3 regions of the Brevibacillus halotolerans genome follow, and region 1 is predicted to be linked to each of the others. Evidence: riboswitches for the same ligand, from Rfam matches in the RefSeq annotation. Region 1 holds a riboswitch; each other region holds the start of a gene.
The links. Region 1 has a riboswitch for S-adenosylmethionine ahead of O0550_RS01870 (PLP-dependent transferase). Riboswitches for the same ligand answer to the same signal wherever they lie in the genome.
Positions count from the first base shown of each region.

Region 2: linked by a shared signal. The riboswitch ahead of O0550_RS17900 (Na+/H+ antiporter NhaC family protein) and the one ahead of O0550_RS01870 (PLP-dependent transferase) in region 1 are both predicted to bind S-adenosylmethionine.
Region 3: linked by a shared signal. The riboswitch ahead of O0550_RS03395 (ABC transporter permease) and the one ahead of O0550_RS01870 (PLP-dependent transferase) in region 1 are both predicted to bind S-adenosylmethionine.

Region 1 covers NZ_JAPTNK010000001.1:426,670-433,427, forward strand. The annotation lists gene thrS (threonine--tRNA ligase) at 1-32, shown strand, start outside; gene infC (translation initiation factor IF-3) at 378-887, shown strand; gene rpmI (50S ribosomal protein L35) at 912-1,109, shown strand; gene rplT (50S ribosomal protein L20) at 1,211-1,570, shown strand; SAM riboswitch class I at 1,700-1,808, shown strand; gene O0550_RS01870 (PLP-dependent transferase) at 1,906-3,069, shown strand; gene O0550_RS01875 (aminotransferase class I/II-fold pyridoxal phosphate-dependent enzyme) at 3,066-4,232, shown strand; gene O0550_RS01880 (DUF3906 family protein) at 4,392-4,598, opposite strand; gene O0550_RS01885 (nitrite/sulfite reductase) at 4,690-6,315, opposite strand; gene O0550_RS01890 (phosphoadenylyl-sulfate reductase) at 6,613-6,758, shown strand, end outside.
Region 2 covers NZ_JAPTNK010000015.1:102,829-109,586, forward strand. The annotation lists gene O0550_RS17875 (BglG family transcription antiterminator) at 1-1,184, opposite strand, end outside; gene O0550_RS17880 (CPBP family intramembrane glutamic endopeptidase) at 1,299-2,129, opposite strand; gene O0550_RS17885 (AzlC family ABC transporter permease) at 2,403-3,104, shown strand; gene O0550_RS17890 (AzlD domain-containing protein) at 3,101-3,427, shown strand; gene pepT (peptidase T) at 3,527-4,759, opposite strand; SAM riboswitch class I at 5,060-5,165, shown strand; gene O0550_RS17900 (Na+/H+ antiporter NhaC family protein) at 5,260-6,609, shown strand.
Region 3 covers NZ_JAPTNK010000002.1:107,007-113,764, forward strand. The annotation lists gene ileS (isoleucine--tRNA ligase) at 1-533, shown strand, start outside; gene O0550_RS03380 (TraR/DksA C4-type zinc finger protein) at 685-1,464, shown strand; gene O0550_RS03385 (mandelate racemase/muconate lactonizing enzyme family protein) at 1,480-2,601, shown strand; gene O0550_RS03390 (MFS transporter) at 2,645-4,135, shown strand; SAM riboswitch class I at 4,302-4,403, shown strand; gene O0550_RS03395 (ABC transporter permease) at 4,590-5,516, shown strand; gene O0550_RS03400 (ABC transporter permease) at 5,520-6,473, shown strand; gene O0550_RS03405 (ABC transporter ATP-binding protein) at 6,489-6,758, shown strand, end outside.

The DNA.
Region 1 (6,758 bases):
ATCTTCAAAACGAGATTTTAGAGAGAAAATAAGGTTCAAAGCTTGACAAACACCTAATTGTTATGTAAAATTACTGGGTGTGATAACTTCACATTTCGAGATTGAAGCAGAAGCGCCCAGCTTCTCACCTGAATCGACGTCTAGCTGGACAGTTGACGGGTCTAACGTATGCAAAGCCTCCGATTGATTCGTTGTTTTGCTAAAGGTGAGATTAAATGCGGGCGCTATAGCGTCCGCATTTTTATGTATGTGGCGGTTGATGATGATTGATCGCCACATGCTTATGAAAAGCTTTCAACTATGCAAGAACAGCTTTTCTATTATCCGTTTTTGCTCTCGAAAGACTATGGAGGTGGCAAATCATTAGCAAGGATCAAATGTTGGTAAATGAGGCGATTCGTGCTCGAGAAGTACGCTTAATTGGTGCTAACGGTGACCAACTAGGTGTAGTACCACTGAGAGAAGCATTACGTATTGCACAAGAATCTGATTTAGATCTTGTAAACGTAGCTCCTACAGCAAAACCTCCCGTTTGCCGTATCATGGACTTTGGTAAGTTCAAGTATGAGCAATCGAAAAAGGAGAAAGAAGCTCGCAAGAATCAAAAAATTGTTGAGCTGAAGGAAGTTCGTTTTTCCTCTAACATTGAGGAGCACGATTTCCAAACGAAACTTCGCAATGTGCTAAAGTTTCTGGGTGAAGAACACAAAGTGAAATGTACGATTCGTTTCCGCGGTCGTGAAATTACCCACTCTGAAATCGGACAACAGGTGCTGGAACGTGTAGCAGCCGCTTGTGAACAAGTAGCAACGGTTGAACGCAAACCAAAAATTGAAGGTCGTAGCATGATTATGATCTTAGCTCCAACTCCGAAATCGGAAAAATAGGATACGAGACAGGAGGATTTCCCAATGCCTAAAATGAAAACTCACAGTGGAGCAGCAAAACGCTTCAAAAAGACTGGTAGCGGTCGTTTGAAACGTGATTCTGCTTACACGAGCCATTTGTTTGCTAACAAGAGCACTAAAGCGAAGCGTCATCTTCGCAAAGGTGGAATGGTTTCTAAAGGAGACCAAAAACGCATTGAGCAAATGATCACTTACTTGTAAGATTCATTTCTGCTCATTTTCCGCAACGAAAAATTTTCTAGCATGAGCCCCATAAGCGTCTATAGAGAGACCGCCATGCTACAGATCAGGAGGAATTGATTATGCCAAGAGTAAAAGGTGGCATTGTGACACGTCGTCGTCATAAGAAAATCTTGAAATTAGCCAAAGGTTACTTTGGTTCTAAACACCGTCTGTTTAAATCCGCTAATGCACAAGTAATGAAGTCCCTGATGTACGCTTATCGTGACCGTCGTCAGAAAAAACGTGACTTCCGCAAATTGTGGATCACTCGTATCAATGCACAAGCTCGCATGAATGGTCTTTCTTACAGCCGTTTAATGCACGGTTTGAAACTAGCTGGTGTTGAAGTAAACCGCAAAATGTTGGCTGATCTAGCTGTTAACGATAAAGCAGCTTTCAACGACATTGCAGCAGTTGCTAAAAGCAAATTGAACGCGTAATACCGTTCTTTTAGAAAAAGGCTGTCGAATTTATTCGGCAGCCTTTTTTGATTGATGCGAAAGAAAACCACTTGACATCGTTTAAAGTGTCTGATAATTTTAGAATCAACACAAATTGAATAGCATGACTTCTTATCCAGAGAGGCGGAGGGACTGGCCCGTTGATGCCCGGCAACCACTTGTTTATTGCAAGATGGTGCTAATTCCTGCAGGACAATTTTGTTCTGAAAGATGAGAAGGTTTGCTTACGGATTTCTTTGCGTAGCCAAAGCCTTCTTTCATCGAAAGAGGGCTTTTTTGTTTGGAAATAAGGCGAGATAGAGGAGTGGAACAGGATGCATATTGACACACGTTTGGCACAAATCGGGGTAGGGAAAGACAAAACAACAGGATCGCTTAGCTTTCCGATCTATCATGCAACAGCTTACCGACATCCAGCATTGGGGGAAAGCACAGGTTTTGATTATACGCGGACGGCTAATCCGACGCGAGCGGTACTTGAGGAAGCAATCGCTAATCTAGAGGGAGGAGACGGTGGCTTTGCCTGCTCTTCCGGAATGGCAGCGATACAAACAATAGTAGGCTTATTCTCCTACGGCGACCATTTGGTTGTTTCGCTTGATCTATATGGCGGGACATATCGATTATTCGAGCAAATCATGAAACGATACGGTATAACCTGCACGTATGTTGATATGTGTCAGCCAGAGCTAGTGGAGGCTGCTATTACTAGTCAAACACGCGCTTTGTTCATCGAAACCCCTACCAATCCCCTTATGCAAATTACAGATTTGAAATGCATGATTGATATTGCCAAACGCTATCAATTGCTATCCATTGTTGACAATACATTTATGACCCCCTATTATCAGCGACCGTTGGAGTTAGGAGCAGATATCGTCTTTCATAGTGCTACGAAGTATTTAGCTGGACATAATGATGTGCTATCTGGCTTGATCGTGACGAAGGGTGCTGATCTGACCGAAAAGATCGGTTTCTTGCATAATTCTATAGGAGCAGTGCTTGGCCCGCAGGATTGCTGGTTGGTGATACGTGGATTAAAAACATTGGCATTACGCATGGAGCGTCATCAATCAAATGCTTTTGCTGTGGCTGCATTTTTGCAAACTCACCCAGCGGTGGCAGAAGTCTTTTACCCTGGATTACCTACTCATCCGGGATATGATAGTCAGACGAAACAAGCAAGTGGCTACAGTGGAATGGTTTCCTTTCGCATTAAGGAACAATCGATGGTCGCTATCTTTTTAGAGCAATTACGAGTGATTTCATTTGCAGAAAGCCTAGGCGGTGTAGAATCCTTATGCACCTATCCTGCAACACAGACACATGCCGATATACCAGTAGAAGTACGGGAGCATGTAGGAGTCTGCAACCGATTGTTGCGTCTATCAGTAGGAGTTGAACATCCAAAAGATTTGATCGCTGACCTAACCTTTGCTTTGGATAAATGTTTACAAATAGAGGAGTGTATCCGATGAACTTTGCAACCAAAATCCTTCATGGTGCGTGTGGAATAGATCGTGTAACGGGAGCTTCAAGCATCCCAATCTACCAAGCCTCTACTTTTCATCAACAAGATATTGATCAGCCTGGTACCTACGATTATGCAAGATCAGGGAACCCTACGCGGCAGGCGTTAGAAGAAACGATTGCCGCGTTAGAGGGGGGAGAACGGGGTTTTGCTTTTTCATCTGGAATGGCTGCCATTTCCAGCGTATTTCTTTTATTTTCAAGTGGCGATCACTTGGTAGTGGCCGAGGATGTCTATGGTGGGACGTTTCGCTTTTTAACAACCGTGCTTGAACGGATGCAAATTGGAGTGACCTTCGTGGATACAACTCAACTGTCTTTCGTGGAGGCAGCGATTCAACCAAATACGAGGGCCATATTTTTAGAAACACCCTCCAATCCGACATTAAAGGTGACTGATTTGCGTGGGGTGATTGCAATTGCTAAACGACACGGGCTTTTGACGATCGTGGACAATACTTTCTTGACTCCCTACTACCAGCGACCGCTGGAGTTAGGAGCTGATATTGTGTTGCATAGTGCGACCAAGTTTATCGGTGGTCACAGTGATGTGGTTGCAGGTCTGGCAGTGACAAAAACAAAGGAGCTAGGACAAAAATTATATGCGATTCAAAATGGATTTGGCGCCATTCTTGGCGTGCAGGATAGCTGGCTAGTGATGCGGGGCTTAAAAACCTTAAAGGCACGTTTGGATATTTCAACCCGAAATGCTGCCATTGTAGCAGACCATTTAGCAGAGCATCCTTTGGTCAAACATGTCTACTATACGGGTTTGCTGACTCATGCTGGCCACAAAATTCAAGAGAGCCAAGCAAATGGACACGGGGCTGTGCTTTCGTTTGACCTGGGAAGTCGAGCGCGGGTGAAGGCTTTATTTGAAAATGTGCAATATGCTCTCGTAGGAGTTAGCCTTGGCGGAGTGGAAAGTATTTTATCCTATCCAGCGCAGATGTCACATGCGGCGATGCCGAAAGTGGAGCGAGAAAAGCGTGGCATTACAGATGGATTAGTAAGGCTATCGCTTGGTGTAGAGGATGTAACGGATGTATTGGCAGACCTAGAGCGTGGCTTGAAGGCGGGGGAGAGCATAGAGGAGCAGGTGAATGTGTAGGATGAGTAAACGTAGTAAAAATTTCGGATTTATTGGAGTAAATAACCATTCTGTTTACTAAAAATAGGGTAAATCATGTATGAAAAAAAGCAATGAAAGCAAAAAGAAATCCAGCCTCTCTCTGACCTACTATCAGATGTAGCTGGATTTCTTTTTGTGCTAGGAAATAGCAAACACGTATCCTTTCCCTTTTTCTATATACTTTTTTTCAAGTAAGGTACTAGTTTTGATAGTGGGAGTTGGGTGGAATTGGCGCTTTGTAAGAGCATGAGCGGTGTGAAAGGCTGCTTCCTCCGTTTCCGCAATAACGGCAGCTACCAGATTTTTTTCCTCAGTTGTTACAATCTCGACATGATATAGATACATGATAGTCCCCTCTTTTCATACTTGCTGAGCTCAAATGAGGGTTCTAACAACACCCGCATTAGATGACTCTAGCTAATCAAACCAGTATTCTCTACACATTCACACTAGCAATAATCTGTGTAAAATGCTCCTGAATGTTAGCGACTCCGAACCTACGAGCGAACTGGTGAAACTTTTCTCCCGATTCACGGTTGGTTTTAAACAATTCCACTAGCTGAGCGATAACAGGAGCTACTCGATCAGCGACAACGCGTCCTTTTAAACGGCTGTTAAATTGGGCATCTGGACCAAGGCTGCCTCCGACGAAAAAATCATAGGCGTCCACTGTGCCTTCTGCCGTTTTAACCAAAGAACCCTGTAGTCCAATATCGGCTATCTGTTGCTGACCACACGAATTAGGGCATCCGATCATGTGGATTCTTATGGGGGTATCGATTTCCACATGTTCATCTAGCCAGTGAGCGATAGAAGCCATCCGCGCTTTTGTCTCAACGATTGCCAGATTGCAAAATTCATTGCCCGTACAGGAAACAGCGTGCCCAATAAATGTTCGTGGCGTCGGGGAATAACGAGTGAGTAAGGCTTCTGCAAGCAAGGAATCCAGATGTTCATCGGGAATGTTTGACAGGATGATATTTTGGGAATTGGTAGTCCGTATCGAGCCGTTTCCATAACGATCGGCTAAATCGGCCAGCTCAGCTAAATCCTCAGCAGTGAGTCGTCCTACAGGCAATAATAGTCCCACATAATGTAAGCCGGGCTGTTTTTGTTTATGGACACCAGTAAAGTAGCCTGCATTCCAGCCAACTGTCCGATCGTCTCCACGCTCTTCTAATGGCCCAGTCAATTCGAGTAATTTCTCAGTAAATTTTTCAGGACCCCAATCTGCCATTAAAAATTTAAGACGAGCCTGATGTCTCTTTTCGCGATAACCATAATCTCGAAAAATACGCGTCACAGCATCTGCCACCTTTACAACCTCTGTGGGCAAAACAAAGATAGGGAGCTGCTTTGCTAGATAAGGCTTAGCTGACAAACCGCCGCCTACCCAGACATGAAAGCCAATCTGTTCCTGACCATGTATGATTTTAGAGGCTGGCGTAAAGGCGAGATCATTTATCTCTGCATGGCCGGTATTATAGATATTTGCTGAAATGGATAATTTATATTTGCGTGGGAGGTTTGAGAATTCAGGATTTAATAAAAAATGCTCTTCCAGTTGTTGTACTAGGGGTTCGGTATCCATGAGTTCGTGAGGGTCAATACCTGAGAGTGGATTTCCGACAATTGTACGCGGAACATCTCCGCAAGCCTCATAAGAGAATAATCCTACATGCTCTAAGCGATCAAATATATCAGGGAGATCAGGTGTTGTCAGCCAATGAAACTGCACCGCCTGTCGGGTCGTGATATCTACTAGATTTCGCCCGTATTCCCGACTGATCTCTGCGAGAGCTCTTGCTTGATCTGCTCGTAAAATCCCTCCTGGAATTCGGACTCTCATCATAAAAAAACCGTTGCCTTTAGGTTTTTGCTCATAGATTCCTGCCCATTTAAAAAAGGCAAGATCGTCAGCGGAGAACGCTTGGTAGCCCTTTGAACCTAGTTGTCGAATCTTCTCGATAATATCCAAGCCGTCTCGTTCTAATTTGGTTAGTTCAAACGCATTTAATTTGCTCTTATCTGCTTCCCAAGGGCGAGATTGTTGATTGCTCATTTTCAATGATCCTCCCTTAATTCATATTGATTTTGTCGGAATACTTTGAACTGAGTATAACCGCTGGAAACAACGAGGTCAACGATAAAAAACGAAATAGTTTGAATTGACACAACAAAAAGAAATGACTATCATGTAGGGCAAAAGCTTCTAAATCCTACTTTTCAACTTGGTTTTAAGTCTCAGGAGCTTATCTATTCTTTGGTGAGTGTCTGAGCAATCTCAGTAGGCAAGTATCCCCAGGGGAACGTGCTACATAAGATGAGTAGGTGATAGCTGAGGAGGAGAGATAGAGCAATGAACAAATTGACCTTACCCGAGATTGGATCGTTGGCCAATCGGTTCGAGCATGCAAAAGCAGAGGAATTATTGACTTGGGCAACGCAAAACTATGGTGCCGGCATTGTACTTGCATCTAGCTTCGGGGCCGAGGATGTGGTGCT
Region 2 (6,758 bases), on a different contig from region 1:
AACACAAGATAAGCTGCTTCCTCCTCAGGTATTGAAAGAGAGAGCAATTGATAGACCTCTTCTAATACACAAAGCACCATATCAAACATATACGGATACATTCTCTTTATATCACTTAGCATCGGATTCGATACAGGAAGACCGTAAGTAAGGCGATTTAAAGTTGTATATAAATGAACCTTCAAGCCGTCCAGTAAAGCTTGGTCATTCATAAATTCAATCATATTAAACTCAGACATACGCGTAATCAATAGTGACAAAAGCTGTGAAAGAACTGGATTATTTTCAGTAAAATCATCTATTTTCAATGGTTCATTCTTTTGCTGATAACGAATTTTACCGCCCAAAATGTGTAAGGCCAGATAAGTGATTTCAACCTCTGGAAACCTTACTGCAAAAATAGCTTCCAGTGATGTAAGAAATTCAGCAGTCCATTCATATTCTTTTTTATCTTGTAGAAGGGTTCTTTCTTTCTCCGAGAGAGTAATAGGCTGTTTAAGCTTCGTTCGCCTAATCATCAGCAGAACATGTACGATCAACCCTTCCAGCGTTTCATCCGTAAAAAAGAAGGAATGTCGCTTTTGGAGCTGTTTTAATTCATTTTTGACAATCTCAACCTCATGGGATGAAAATTGCTCCTTAATAAATGAGTCACTAAGCTTAGAATTATTGGTCAATTGTGATAATCGGGCTAATGCAGTTCTTTTGGCTTTTTCGTTCCCTTCAATCATTAGACCTACTTTTTGCTTAGAGACCAACGTAAGTCCCCAAACGTTTAGCCACTTTTCAATTTTGTCCAAACTTTTTTTGATAACCGCTTTGTTGACAAAGTATTTGGAAGCAAGCTCCTGAACAGTTATGGGCTTTACATTCATAACTAACTGATAAGCTATTTCAAGAATCATTTTTTCATCAGATTCATATTTGATTGGATGATTCACCATGTGTAATTTGTGAAATAAGCTTGCTTTTTCATGCTCTTCTATCTCTAGGAAAACCCCTAATCCCGGTTTTCGGATTAAGGTGGCATTTGAATGCTCTCTAAGGTAGTCCTGTATTCTTTTACAATCATTGCGAATCGTCTTTTCCGAGCAGCCTACCTTTTCTGCTATCTCTTGTACTAATACATGTTGGTCGGATTGTGTTAATAGAATACGCAAGATCTCTATTTGTCTCGCATTCATTTGATTCACCTGCTTATCTGCTAACAATGGTATATACGTTATCTATCGGATTTAACATCACTTTTTATACCATAGAATTGGTGAAAATACTATATACCGCACCAGCTAGCATGGTTACATGGGAGTGCATGTTGTTGTTCGCGACAAACTGCGCCAGATGAACCAGGCCACAAAACCCCACAATATGATCGTTACCATACCTGATTCTCCAGCTATGTAAGTCCATCCCTCTGCTTTGGTTGTAAACAACTGCTCCAACCAGCTTCGAGTAAGATTTATCATGGTATGACTAAGCACCGCAGGCCAAATACTACCGCTTGTAAAACGAATCCACCCTATAAAAACAGAAAGCGGAAAGATCATAATCGTAAACAGCAGTATTGTGATAATAAAATTCCCATCTTCATTATAGCCATTTAAGTAGAACGGATAATGAAATAGTGCCCATACTATAGAGGTTCCCAAAATTGCTCTCTTACTTCCATACGTTTCCGTTAGCTTGGGTTGTAGGTATCCTCTCCATCCAATTTCTTCACCGAATGCAAAAATCCCCATTGAGATCAGCATGGCTGGGCTCCAAAATGCTTTTGTCATGTAACCAACATACTCAACTACTGTAAAATGAGCAGCTCCGGTGTTTAAAAAAGCAGCCGTTGGGAGCGCAATATAACCGATTCCCCAAGCCACTAAAAAGCTGATAAGAATTGGTAAACCTGAGACCCCCGCTAGAATGTACCATTTCCAATTCCCAAGCTTTCCGATTCCAGTGGATCGAATTGTAGCTTTACGTTCTGAAAAAAATAGAAGCATTAGCCCTAATACCAGCATCGGCGATAATTGAACGAGCCCGATTAGCAAATAAATCTTTGTTACATTAGCAAGCAAAGTCAATCCAAGAACCAGGGTACTATAAACAATCGCGGCTTTTATTCCTTTTATTTTCATGATGAATCCTTCCTTTCCAGCTCTACGAACACGATTCATCATAAATAGAAATTCTCAAGAATTTATAAAGGAAGAACAAAACGTTCATAGCTTTACTAATTTTTTATATAATTGTTGCTGATTTTCAATATACTTGATAAAATGTAATTTTTAACAAAACCACAATGTTGTTTTACTATTTTTTAAAGTCACAACCTCCCTTCCATAGATAAGGGGGAAAATACTGCAAAGGAGTGGTTACACTGGAAATGAATATAGGAAGAGAAACCAGGATTGAAGGAAGCTAATGCCCCTACATTCGGCCAAGGCGTTAAGGATTGTATCCCTACCTTGTTGGGCTACATTAGTATTGGATTAGCAGCTGGAGTAATTGGTGTCTCTTCTCACTTGAGCATTTTAGAAATTACTTTATTATCGGCTTTGGTATATGCCGGGTCAGCTCAATTTATCATTTGTGCCCTATTAGCAGCGAATAGTCCCTACTCAGCCATTATTGTAACTACTTTTATTGTAAACCTACGCAACTTTTTATTAAGCGCAACTCTAGCTCCCTCCTTCACCAAATATTCTTTATTCAAAAACATCGGAATCGGGGCACTGGTTACAGATGAGTCCTTCGGTGTTGCTATCAATAAGATTACAAAGGGAGAGCAGATAAACGATCGCTGGATGAATGGTCTAAATCTTACCGCTTATATCATTTGGATCTTATCGTGCATGCTAGGAGCTATTCTTGGGAAATGGATTACGAATCCGATGGTATTTGGGTTGGATTTTGCTTTAACAGCAATGTTTGTAGCCTTACTTGTCCTGCAATTGCAATCTATGGAGCCTTCAAAGCTCAAGCATTCTCTCAGTCTTGTTGTATATATGATCATAGCTATGCTGGTTTTATCCTTTCTGGTCCCTTCACACGTTGCAGTCATTTTAGCGACGGTTATTGTAGCTACTATTGGGGTGGTGACTGATAAATGAGCCTTAATCTATCCATTCTTCTTCTCATATTCGGTTGTACATTTGTAACAGTAATTCCGCGTATTCTGCCATTTTTAGTGGTCCGTAACTTACAATTGCCTGCCCCTGTACTTAAATGGCTTTCTTTTATACCTATTTGTATTCTCACAGCCCTCGTCGTGGAGAGTGTCATTGATAAAAGCAGTGATTCAATCGGAGTGAATTGGCTAACACTCATTGCGATAGTTCCTACTCTATTATTAGCTTTGCGGACGAAAAGCCTTGCCATTACTGTCATTTTCGGCGTTATTTTGATGGGATTACTAAGATTATGTAGTACATAAACAAAATCCCCTTTGCTCAACAACAACGAATCCATGCGTGCATGAACTTCATAATTGTTTAACTTCAAGGGGATTTGATTTCTTTTTAGCTTGCTTTCATCATGCTTTTTCTTCAAACAACCGAGCTATCTCGATAATAACCTGAACAGCTTTTTCCATATTATCTACAGAAACATATTCGAATTTACCGTGATAATTTTCCCCACCAGTAAAAATATTTGGCGTTGGCAGACCCATATATGATAATTGAGAGCCATCCGTACCACCTCGGATCGGGCTGATTACCGGCTCGATATTGAGGTTTTTCATCGCTTCATAGGCAATGTCAACAACTTCCTTAACCGGTTCAATTTTATCGCGCATGTTGTAGTATTGATCATTGAGTTCAAAGCTGATATTTTCTTCGCCGTATTTCTCTTGCATCTTTTTCACGATGCTTGTTACTTTCTCTTTTTTGGCATGAAAATGATCTTTATCAAAATCTCTAATAATGTATTGAGATTTACTTTGTTCGACATCACCGTTTATTGAGCTAAGATGGTAAAAGCCCTCATAGCCCTCTGTGTACTCTGGCGCCTCTTCTTCAGGAAGTTGTGCATGGAATTCCATTGCTAGCTTACTAGCGTTTAGCATTTTATTTTTGGCTGTTCCAGGATGCGTGCTAACCCCCCTAAAAGTAAGCTTGAGTTCTGCGGCGTTAAAGCTTTCATACTCCAAGCCACCTAGTGGCCCTCCGTCCATTGTGTACGCAAATTTCGCACCAAAAGCTGCCACATCAAAATGAGCCGGCCCTCTACTGATTTCTTCGTCAGGAGTGAACGCCACCCTAATTTTCCCATGTTTAATTTCCGGATGCTTTAGCAAATAATCCATGGCGGTCATAATTTCAGTGATACCCGCTTTATCATCTGCTCCAAGCAAGGTTGTCCCATCGGTCGTAATCAATGTGTGACCCTTGTAGGACGGTAGCTCTGGAAATAATTCCGGTGATAAAACAATGCCCCGTTCCTTATTTAGCGTAATGGCTTTACCGTCAAAATTTTCGTGAACCTGCGGATTAACATTTTTGCCTGTAAAATCCGTGGCAGTATCTAGATGGGATAAAAAGCCGATTACGGGAACCTGCTTATCCGTATTTGCAGGGAGTGTCGCCATGACATATCCATTTACATCCATCGTAACCTCTGAAAGTCCCATCGCCTTTAGTTCTTCAACTAGCAATTTACCCAGCTCTAGCTGACCTGGTGTAGACGGAACTGTCTGACTCTGGGCATTGGATTGTGTATCAATCTGTACATATCTTGTAAAACGCTCTATGATATCCTGCTTCACTCAAATTCACTCCCTTTTTCATTACATCTTTTTTTATTATACCGTTTGATGGGCGATATTTCCATTTGCTACTCCTATTGCTAACCTATCAACTAGAATCGGGGATTACCGGCTTACCTACAAGTACAAGCATTCCTATATGCGGAGTAGTCTTTCTTAAGAATCTATTGATGATAAAAAATGGAGCTAGGCTGTAGTATCCTCGGCATAATTTAAGTTTCACTAAAAAATATTTGACATTTTTCTCAGAAAAGAGTAAAGTAGAAAAAGCTTAAGCATCCGAGAATAAAATATGAAACCTTCTTATCAAGAGAGGCGGAGGGACTGGCCCTTTGATGCCTCGGCAGCGGACTCGTATTTAGAGTGCTGTGCCAAATCCAGCAAGCATGTGCTTGAAAGATGAGAAGAGTGATTCTTATCCCATATAAGACCTCTTCTCACGAGAAGAGGTCTTCTTCATTTTTTCTCAGAAAAAGGTAGAAATAGAGAGGGTGTTATTGATGAATCAGACAAAAGGAAGTGCGTTGGCTTTATTGCCTCTTGGTATATTTTTAGCACTATTTATTGGCTCTGGAATTATTACTGGAGATTTTTATCAGCTACCTATCATTGTTGCTATTTTGATCGCAAGTACGGTGGCATTAGTCATGAACCGAAAAGAGAGTTTTACCACAAAGGTAGAACGATTTGCTAAAGGTGCAGGTAATCCAAATATCGTTATTATGTTATTAATCTTTGTATTAGCTGGTGCGTTTTCTCAAACAGCTCAAGGTATGGGTAGTGTTGAGGCTACCGTAAACCTAGCCCTTTCCGTTTTGCCTCATGGTCTTCTAGTTGTTGGTTTATTTGTAATCGGATCATTTATTTCACTAGCAATGGGGACATCCATGGGGACTATTGCTGCATTAGCTCCAATTGCCGTAGGAATCAGCCAACAGACTGATATCTCTGTTGCATTCACAATGGCTACTGTTGTCGGAGGAGCTATGTTCGGAGATAATTTATCATTTATTTCTGATACGACAATTGCCGCGGTACGCACGCAAGGAACAGAAATGAAAGATAAATTCAAAACCAACTTTTTAATTGTATTACCGGCGGCCATTTTAACTTGCATCCTATTAATCGTGCTTACATTAGGAAGTCATACAAATATTACAGTTGGAACCTTCAATTGGGTCAAAGTGTTACCTTATGCAGGAGTGCTGCTTGCGGCCTTGCTTGGCTGGAATGTACTTGTGGTTCTAATGGGAGGAACTGTTTTATCAGGTGTCATCGGAATGATAGATGGAAGCTACACACTTGCCACATTCTTCAAAAATGTGACACTAGGGATTAGTGGAATGATGGAGCTTGTATTGCTAACCATGCTCATTGGTGGAATGATTGAGATTATTCAACATAATGGCGGGATTCAATATCTATTACATGTATTGACGCGTAATATTCGCTCAAAAAAAGGCGCAGAATTTGGTATTGCTGGTCTTGTGAGCCTGACAAATATGTGTACAGCTAACAATACAATCGCTATTATTTTTGCAGGTCCACTTGCTAAAAATATTTCAGATCAATATGAAATCGATCCAAGAAAATCTGCAAGCTTACTAGATTTATTTTCGTGCAGCGTACAAGGAATCATTCCTTACGGGGCTCAAATGTTAACGGCAGCAGGATTCGCTGCACTCTCACCAATCGAACTATTGCCATTTGCTTTTTATCCATTGCTAGTTGCTGTTTGCGGTATCGTGTCAATCGTGATTAACTTTCCACGTTTCTCATCGAATGCCAAAAAAGCTAGTATCATAAAACCACTGAATGAGAAAGAAGAAGCTATATTCAAGACATCCTAGTGGTGATTCACCTTGCATCACTAGCAACTTACACGAGTTATGCTACTAATTTCAGAATATCGTTATAATAAATGTCAGGAAAACGAAATACGTAGAATGAAAAAAGCGGTAGGTATAACCTACTGCTTTTTCTATTGGTCATTTTTATC
Region 3 (6,758 bases), on a different contig from region 1:
ACCTAGTGAAATTGTTATCACCGATCATCCCGCATACAGCAGATGAAGTGTGGCAATTTATTCCGGGTGTAACAGAGGCGAGTGTACAGCTTACCGATATGCCGGAAGTAAATGAACAGCATTTATTCAGCGAAGAAGAGCAGGCAAGATGGACGTCCTTCTTAGAGGTGCGCGATGAAGTGCTAAAAGCAATGGAAGAAGCGCGCCGCAACAAAGTATTTGGTAATTCCGTCGATGCTAGATTAGTTCTTTATCCACACACACAGGAAGTATATCAAGTGCTGATGGATATGGAATATTTAGCAGATCTGTTTATTGTAGCTGATATTGAAATGCATGAGGCTGGCACGGAGGCACCTGCGGAGGCTGTTAAGCTTGAAGGCATTTCCGTAGTTGTCCTTGCAGCTGAAGGTGGAAAATGCGAACGCTGCCGTGTCGTAAAAGAAGATGTAGGCACAGTGGAATCGCACCCAACTACATGCGAGCGTTGTGCTACGATTGTTGACGAACACTTTTCACATGTGACGGAGTAAATTTACTTGGTCACATCGTTTCCAAGCGAATTACATTGGTTTTACAAAGAACGTTCTTATTAGGGAAAAAAATTCCCTAGTAAGAACGTTTTTTTGTGGGGCATACTACCAAAACGAGAGCTCTACACTTTTAAGTAAGGATGGTGTCCAGATGGATAAACAGACGCTGGCTCATGTTAAGCAGAGACTCCTGGATGAGAGGGAGAGCATAACAAAACGTTTAGAGGAGAACGATCACTATGGTATGAAAAGCACTATGGGTGAAACTACCTCCGAGCTTTCCACTTATGATAATCATCCTGCAGATATTGCTTCTGAATTGTTTGAGCGGGAAAAGGATATTGCCTTGTACCAGTTGGATCGGGAAACATTAGGCGAGATAGATCAAGCATTAGAGCGTATGGATGCAGGAACATATGGCATTTGTACTGTCTGCGGAAAAGAAATTCCAGCCGAAAGATTAGACGCCCTGCCGCAAGCACTAACATGCAAAGAACATGCTCCGTCTCCAGCTGTTAACAATCAGCGTCCCGTTGAGGAGCAGTTTATGAAACCAGCCTTTGGACGAACTTCGCTGGATGAAAAAGAAGCAAATTCCTTCGATGGCGAAGATGCATGGCAAATTGTTGAATCATGGGGAACCTCCAGTACGCCCTTTTCTTTCCAAGACACGGATAAAACAGATTATAACCATATGTATATTGAGGCAGATGAAGCTGATGGTTATGTAGAAGCCGTGGAGCAGATTGGTTACACCGATATGTATGGCTATCATGGGCCAGACAGTGTTCATTTTATGCGGAGCCATACGTATGATCGATACATGGATCAAAACGAGGGAAAAGGGTTATTCATATCGTATGACCAGTATTTAGATGATTTAGCTAAGCAGGAAGCCGATGAGGATATTGATGATCTTAGCAACCTGTAAGATGGAGGTATTTAGTTGATTATCGAACGGATCGAGACATACCCTTGCCTTCACCGGTTACGTGAGCCTTATGGGGATGCAAATGGCTACAAAAAGTATCGTTCCTGTTACATGATTAAAATCGTGACATGCTCGGGACTGGAAGGGTGGGGGGAATGTATTGATTGGTTACCCACGCTGGAGGTAGGCTTTCGCAAACGAATTATTCCCTATTTAATTGGCAAGCAGGCAACAAAGAGAAACAAGCTGGTCACTGTTGTGAAAAAGTGGCATCAACGAGCCGCTACTGCCGTTAGCATGGCCTTAATGGAAATTTTGAGTAAAAGTGGGGGGCTCCCCATATGCGATTTATACGGAGGAATGTGGCGGGACACCATACCTGTCTATGCTTCATTGCAATCGTATCGGGATACACCTTACTGGGAGCAGCAATCTTGTAAACAAGTAGAACAGGCTTTACTTGATGGTTTTCGAATGGCCAAAATTAAAATTGGCGGGAGGACAATAAAAGAGGACCAAGCTCACGTGAAGCTCTTAATGGCTAAGCTTGATTCTCAAATGTCTTTTGCCTTGGATGCAAATCAGAGCTATGATGTGGCTAGTGTGGGAGCATGGCAGCAGCTTTTTTCAGAATGGAGGAATCTGTTGTGGCTAGAGGAGCCCATGCCGATGGATCGCTTGCATGATTATGTTTTATTGCGATCTAAGCTTTCCATTCCATTAGCAGGTGGAGAAAATCTCTTGCATGTAAGGGATTTTCACAATCTATGCCAGCTTGGAGCGATTGATATTGCTCAGCCTGACCCGATGCATGAGGACGGAATCGATGGGTATCGACATACGCTATCAACTGTGCGTAGTTTTGGCTATCGTGTGTCCCCGCATGTATTTGATGGTGCTTTAACAAGGCTGTATGCATTGTTTGCCCAAGCCTGTCTGCCTGCATGGAGCAAGATGACAGGAGATGAAATCGAACCAGTTGAATGGGATATAATGGAAAATCCCTTTGCCAAACTAATTCCTCTCTCTCCGCACCAAGGGATGGTTACGCTGCCAAAAGGAGTGGGACTTGGTATAGAGATCGATACCGACATCCTAGCACACTATAGCTGGGATGGTAGTATATATCAGGCCTAAGTACATTTCATGATTACGTTGATCGTTTAAGAAAAGAGGACGTATGATGGCTCAAGCACAAAATAACAAGAAAAACCTCATAGGATTAACAGGTGTTCCATTAGTTATGGTACTTGGAAATTCAATGTTAATTCCCATATTGCCAACAATGAAATCGGAATTGCACCTAACTTCTTTTCAAACCAGTTTTTTAATTACTGCTTTTTCTATTGCGGCCGGAATCATTATTCCATTGGCTGGCTATCTATCTGACCGATTTAATCGCAAAGTGGTCATAACGATCGCTTTAACGTTATATGGCGCAGGCGGATTGCTTGCAGGCTTAGCGTCCCTATGGTTAACCAATCCCTATTGGTTAATTATTTGTGGAAGGGTGTTACAGGGAATAGGTGCAGCGGGAACATCACCCATAGCTATGGCTTTAGTAGGAGACTTATTTGATGGTGCCTCCGAAAGTAAAGCGCTTGGACTATTGGAAACCTCTAACGGGTTGGGTAAAGTGTTAAGCCCGATTTTAGGGGCTCTGTTCGCCTTATGGACATGGTACGCAGTCTTTTTGGCTTTTCCGGTCATATGTGCAGTAGTTCTAACTATTTTTTTGCTATTGGTAAAGGAAAAGAAGCAAAACAAGCAACCCAAATCAGTTAAAGAGTACCTTGGCTCGATTGGCCAGATATTTAAACAAAATGGAAAATGGCTCATTCCAGCCTTTTTTATTGGTAGCATATGCTTGTCTACGCTATTTGGTGTCCTTTTTTATCTATCGGATTTATTGGAGGAGACCTATCAGATTGATGGTATTCTAAAAGGTGCCTTTTTAGCTATTCCCCTGCTGGCTCTGAGCATTATGGCATTTATAACAGGGGCTATTATTAAAAAGAGACTAACGGTAATGCGCTACTTTATTATTGCAGGGATGCTCTTACTTACCATTTCTTATGCTGGGGCAAGCTTTGTTTCTAACGTGTACTTCTTAATAGGAATTCTTGTATTTGGTAGCGTAGGAACCGGCATGATTCTGCCCTGCCTCAATTCTATGATCATTGGAGCGGTTACAAAGACAGAGCGTGGTATGATTACGTCTTTGTATAATGGTGTCCGGTTTATAGGAGTAGCGTTGGGGCCTCCGATTTTTACGTGGTTATTGGGATTTTCGACGAAAGTTATGTTTTATTCGATTGCTTCTGTCACGTTACTATTTGCTATAATTGCATTTTTTACTATAACGCCGCAAAAGGGCAGCAATTCTCAAGGAGCTTCGCAGGAGGGAACTGTTAAAAAGGAATCTTCAGCAGACGGGAATTCAATGGATTCGTCAAGATCAGCCGGTACTAAAAGTGAAGCCGATTCCTCTACCAAGGAAAAGAATCTTTTGGATCAGAAGGCTTTGGATGAGATGACTTTGTTATTAGAAATGCGAGAGGAAACAAAAGATCAGCAAAAACAGGAGCAATTGAAAAAGGAACTGGGTTTCGACCTAGGAGATTTGTTTGAAAAGCTACTTACCAAAAAAGAAAAAGACAAAACGAAATAGATGCTTAGCCTCCAGGTTTTGGAGGTTTTTTTGTATTCTACTATTTCTATAAAAAAATGACTGCTAACAAAAATAAACAAAAGTAAAAACAAGGGTGGTTCTATTGACATTTCAAGTAACGATGATATGATAATGTATAAATTGAATCCGATAATTTTATAACAACTTCTTATCAAGAGCGGTGGAGGGACTGGCCCTATGAAACCCGGCAACCTTGATTCATTCAAAAGGTGCTAAATCCAGCAGAAGTATTTCTGAGAGATAAGAAGAATGGCAGATACATAGACATGAAGCCCTTCTTCTTAGAGAGAAGGGCTTTTTTGCATAGGTTTTTTTTCACAGACAAATGAATCACAAAGGGCGGTCAAAGAGGAAAAAATGTATCCTTGCAAGCATATAACCAAGTATTCCGATATAAAAATAAGGTATTAGAGAAAAGTGGGGGAACTTACGTATGTATCTGTTAAAAAGAATATGTACCATGCTCATAACATTATGGATTATTGTGACACTAACCTTTGTCATTATGCATCTTATACCGGGTGATCCATTTGCTACTGATTCGCAAATGCTGCCGGCTGATGTCGTCCAAAATATGCGGGAAAAATATAATCTGGATAAACCAATGGCACAACAATATTTGTTATATCTAAAGGATTTGGCCCAGTTGGATTTAGGACCTTCCATACAATCAAAATCACGTGATGTAAATACATTGATTGCTTCTGGATTTCCTGTATCGGCAACACTAGGTCTACAAGCGCTATGTTTAGCTTTATTTCTTGGTATTTCCTTAGGAATTATCGCAGCCCTTTATCATCATAAATGGTTGGATTACGTTTCGATGTTTATTGCGATCATAGGGATTTCTGTCCCAAGCTTCATTCTGGCTCCACTGCTAATCAAATTAGTTGCGGTTGAGTGGAAGCTTTTGCCGGCTGCCTCCTGGGGATCATGGAAACATTCAATCCTGCCGTCTGTTACATTAGCGGTCGGTCCTATGGCTATTATCGCCCGCTTTGTTCGGGCTAGCATGCTTGAGGTTTTTAGTCAGAATTACATGAAGACGGCAGAGGCAAAAGGCTTACCTACATTTGCAATCGTGGTAAAGCATGGCATTCGTAACGCCTTGATACCAGTGTTAACCTTTATCGGTCCGTTGTTTGCAGCGCTGATTACGGGCACGTTTGTAGTTGAAAAAATCTTTGCCATTCCAGGCATTGGCAAGTATTTCGTAGATGGCATCTTTAATCGTGATTATCCAGTTGTGATGGGAACAACGGTTTTTTATAGCACGGTCCTGATCTTGTCGTTGTTTTTGATCGATGTATCATACCGACTGGTGGACCCAAGAATTAAGCTAACGAGCAAGGGGGACTAACAGATGGCGCAATCTTCACTGCATTCTGAACAAGATCATCTTTTTCGACCTGTGGATAAACGAGTTTTTGAGAAGCATCAGATAGATCGTCCTAGCCTAAGCTATGGCAAAGAAATACTGCGAAAAATCATACAAAACAAGCTGGCGATGCTTGGTTTCAGTTTATTAATCCTTGTGGTCATGCTTTCGCTGATCGGTCCACATCTAGTAGCCTTCAGTCCAGAAAAACAAGATTTGATGCTTGGAAATCTCAAGCCTTCCAGTACTCATTGGTTTGGGACAGATGATTTAGGACGAGATATGTGGGCGCGAACCTGGGCAGGTGGACAGATTTCTCTTTTTATCGGCTGTATTGCAGCAACCATCGACTTATTGATTGGCGTAGCTGTCGGTGGAGTCTCGGGTTATATGGCAGGACGCGGTAGGGTAGGGGATCGTATTGACAGCATCCTGATGCGTATTGTCGAGGTTTTATATGGCATTCCTTATTTACTGGTTGTGATTTTATTGATGGTGGTGCTAGAGCCTGGACTGTCCACTATCATTATCGCCCTTTCTGTTACAGGCTGGGTTGGCATGGCTCGTTTGGTACGTGGTCAGGTCTTGCAGTTAAAACAACAAGAGTTTGTACTAGCGGCCGAAAAGCTAGGAACCTCACACGCCAAAATTATTTGGAAGCATCTGTTGCCAAATGCCTTAGGAATTATCATCGTGAATCTGACTTTTACGATACCTCAGGCGATCTTTGCTGAATCCTTTTTAAGCTTTCTAGGTTTAGGGGTACAAGCACCGAGTGCTAGCTGGGGAACGATGGCTAATGATGGTATAGGCGTGATTTTAAATGGCCAGTGGTGGAGACTGTTTTTCCCGGGCTTATCTATTTCACTAACGATGTTTGCCTTTAATGCTTTCGGAGATGGCTTACAGGATGCACTTGATCCTAAAAATAAAAAGTAGAAGGGAGGGATAATCATGGGACATTTGCTAGAGATAGATGAGCTGGAAGTTGGGTTTACGACATATGGCGGTGAGGTTAAGGCGGTTCGTGGGATTTCGTTTTATGTGGACAAAGGAGAGGTGGTAGCCATCGTCGGTGAGAGCGGCTGTGGCAAATCAGTTACAGCGCAGGCAATCATGGGGATGGTTAAGGCAGGAAGCGGTGTTAGGACGGAAGGCTCTATTCGCTTTGCTGGACAGGAAATGACAGGTTTGTCTAAAAAGGAATTGCAGGAGATTAGGGGT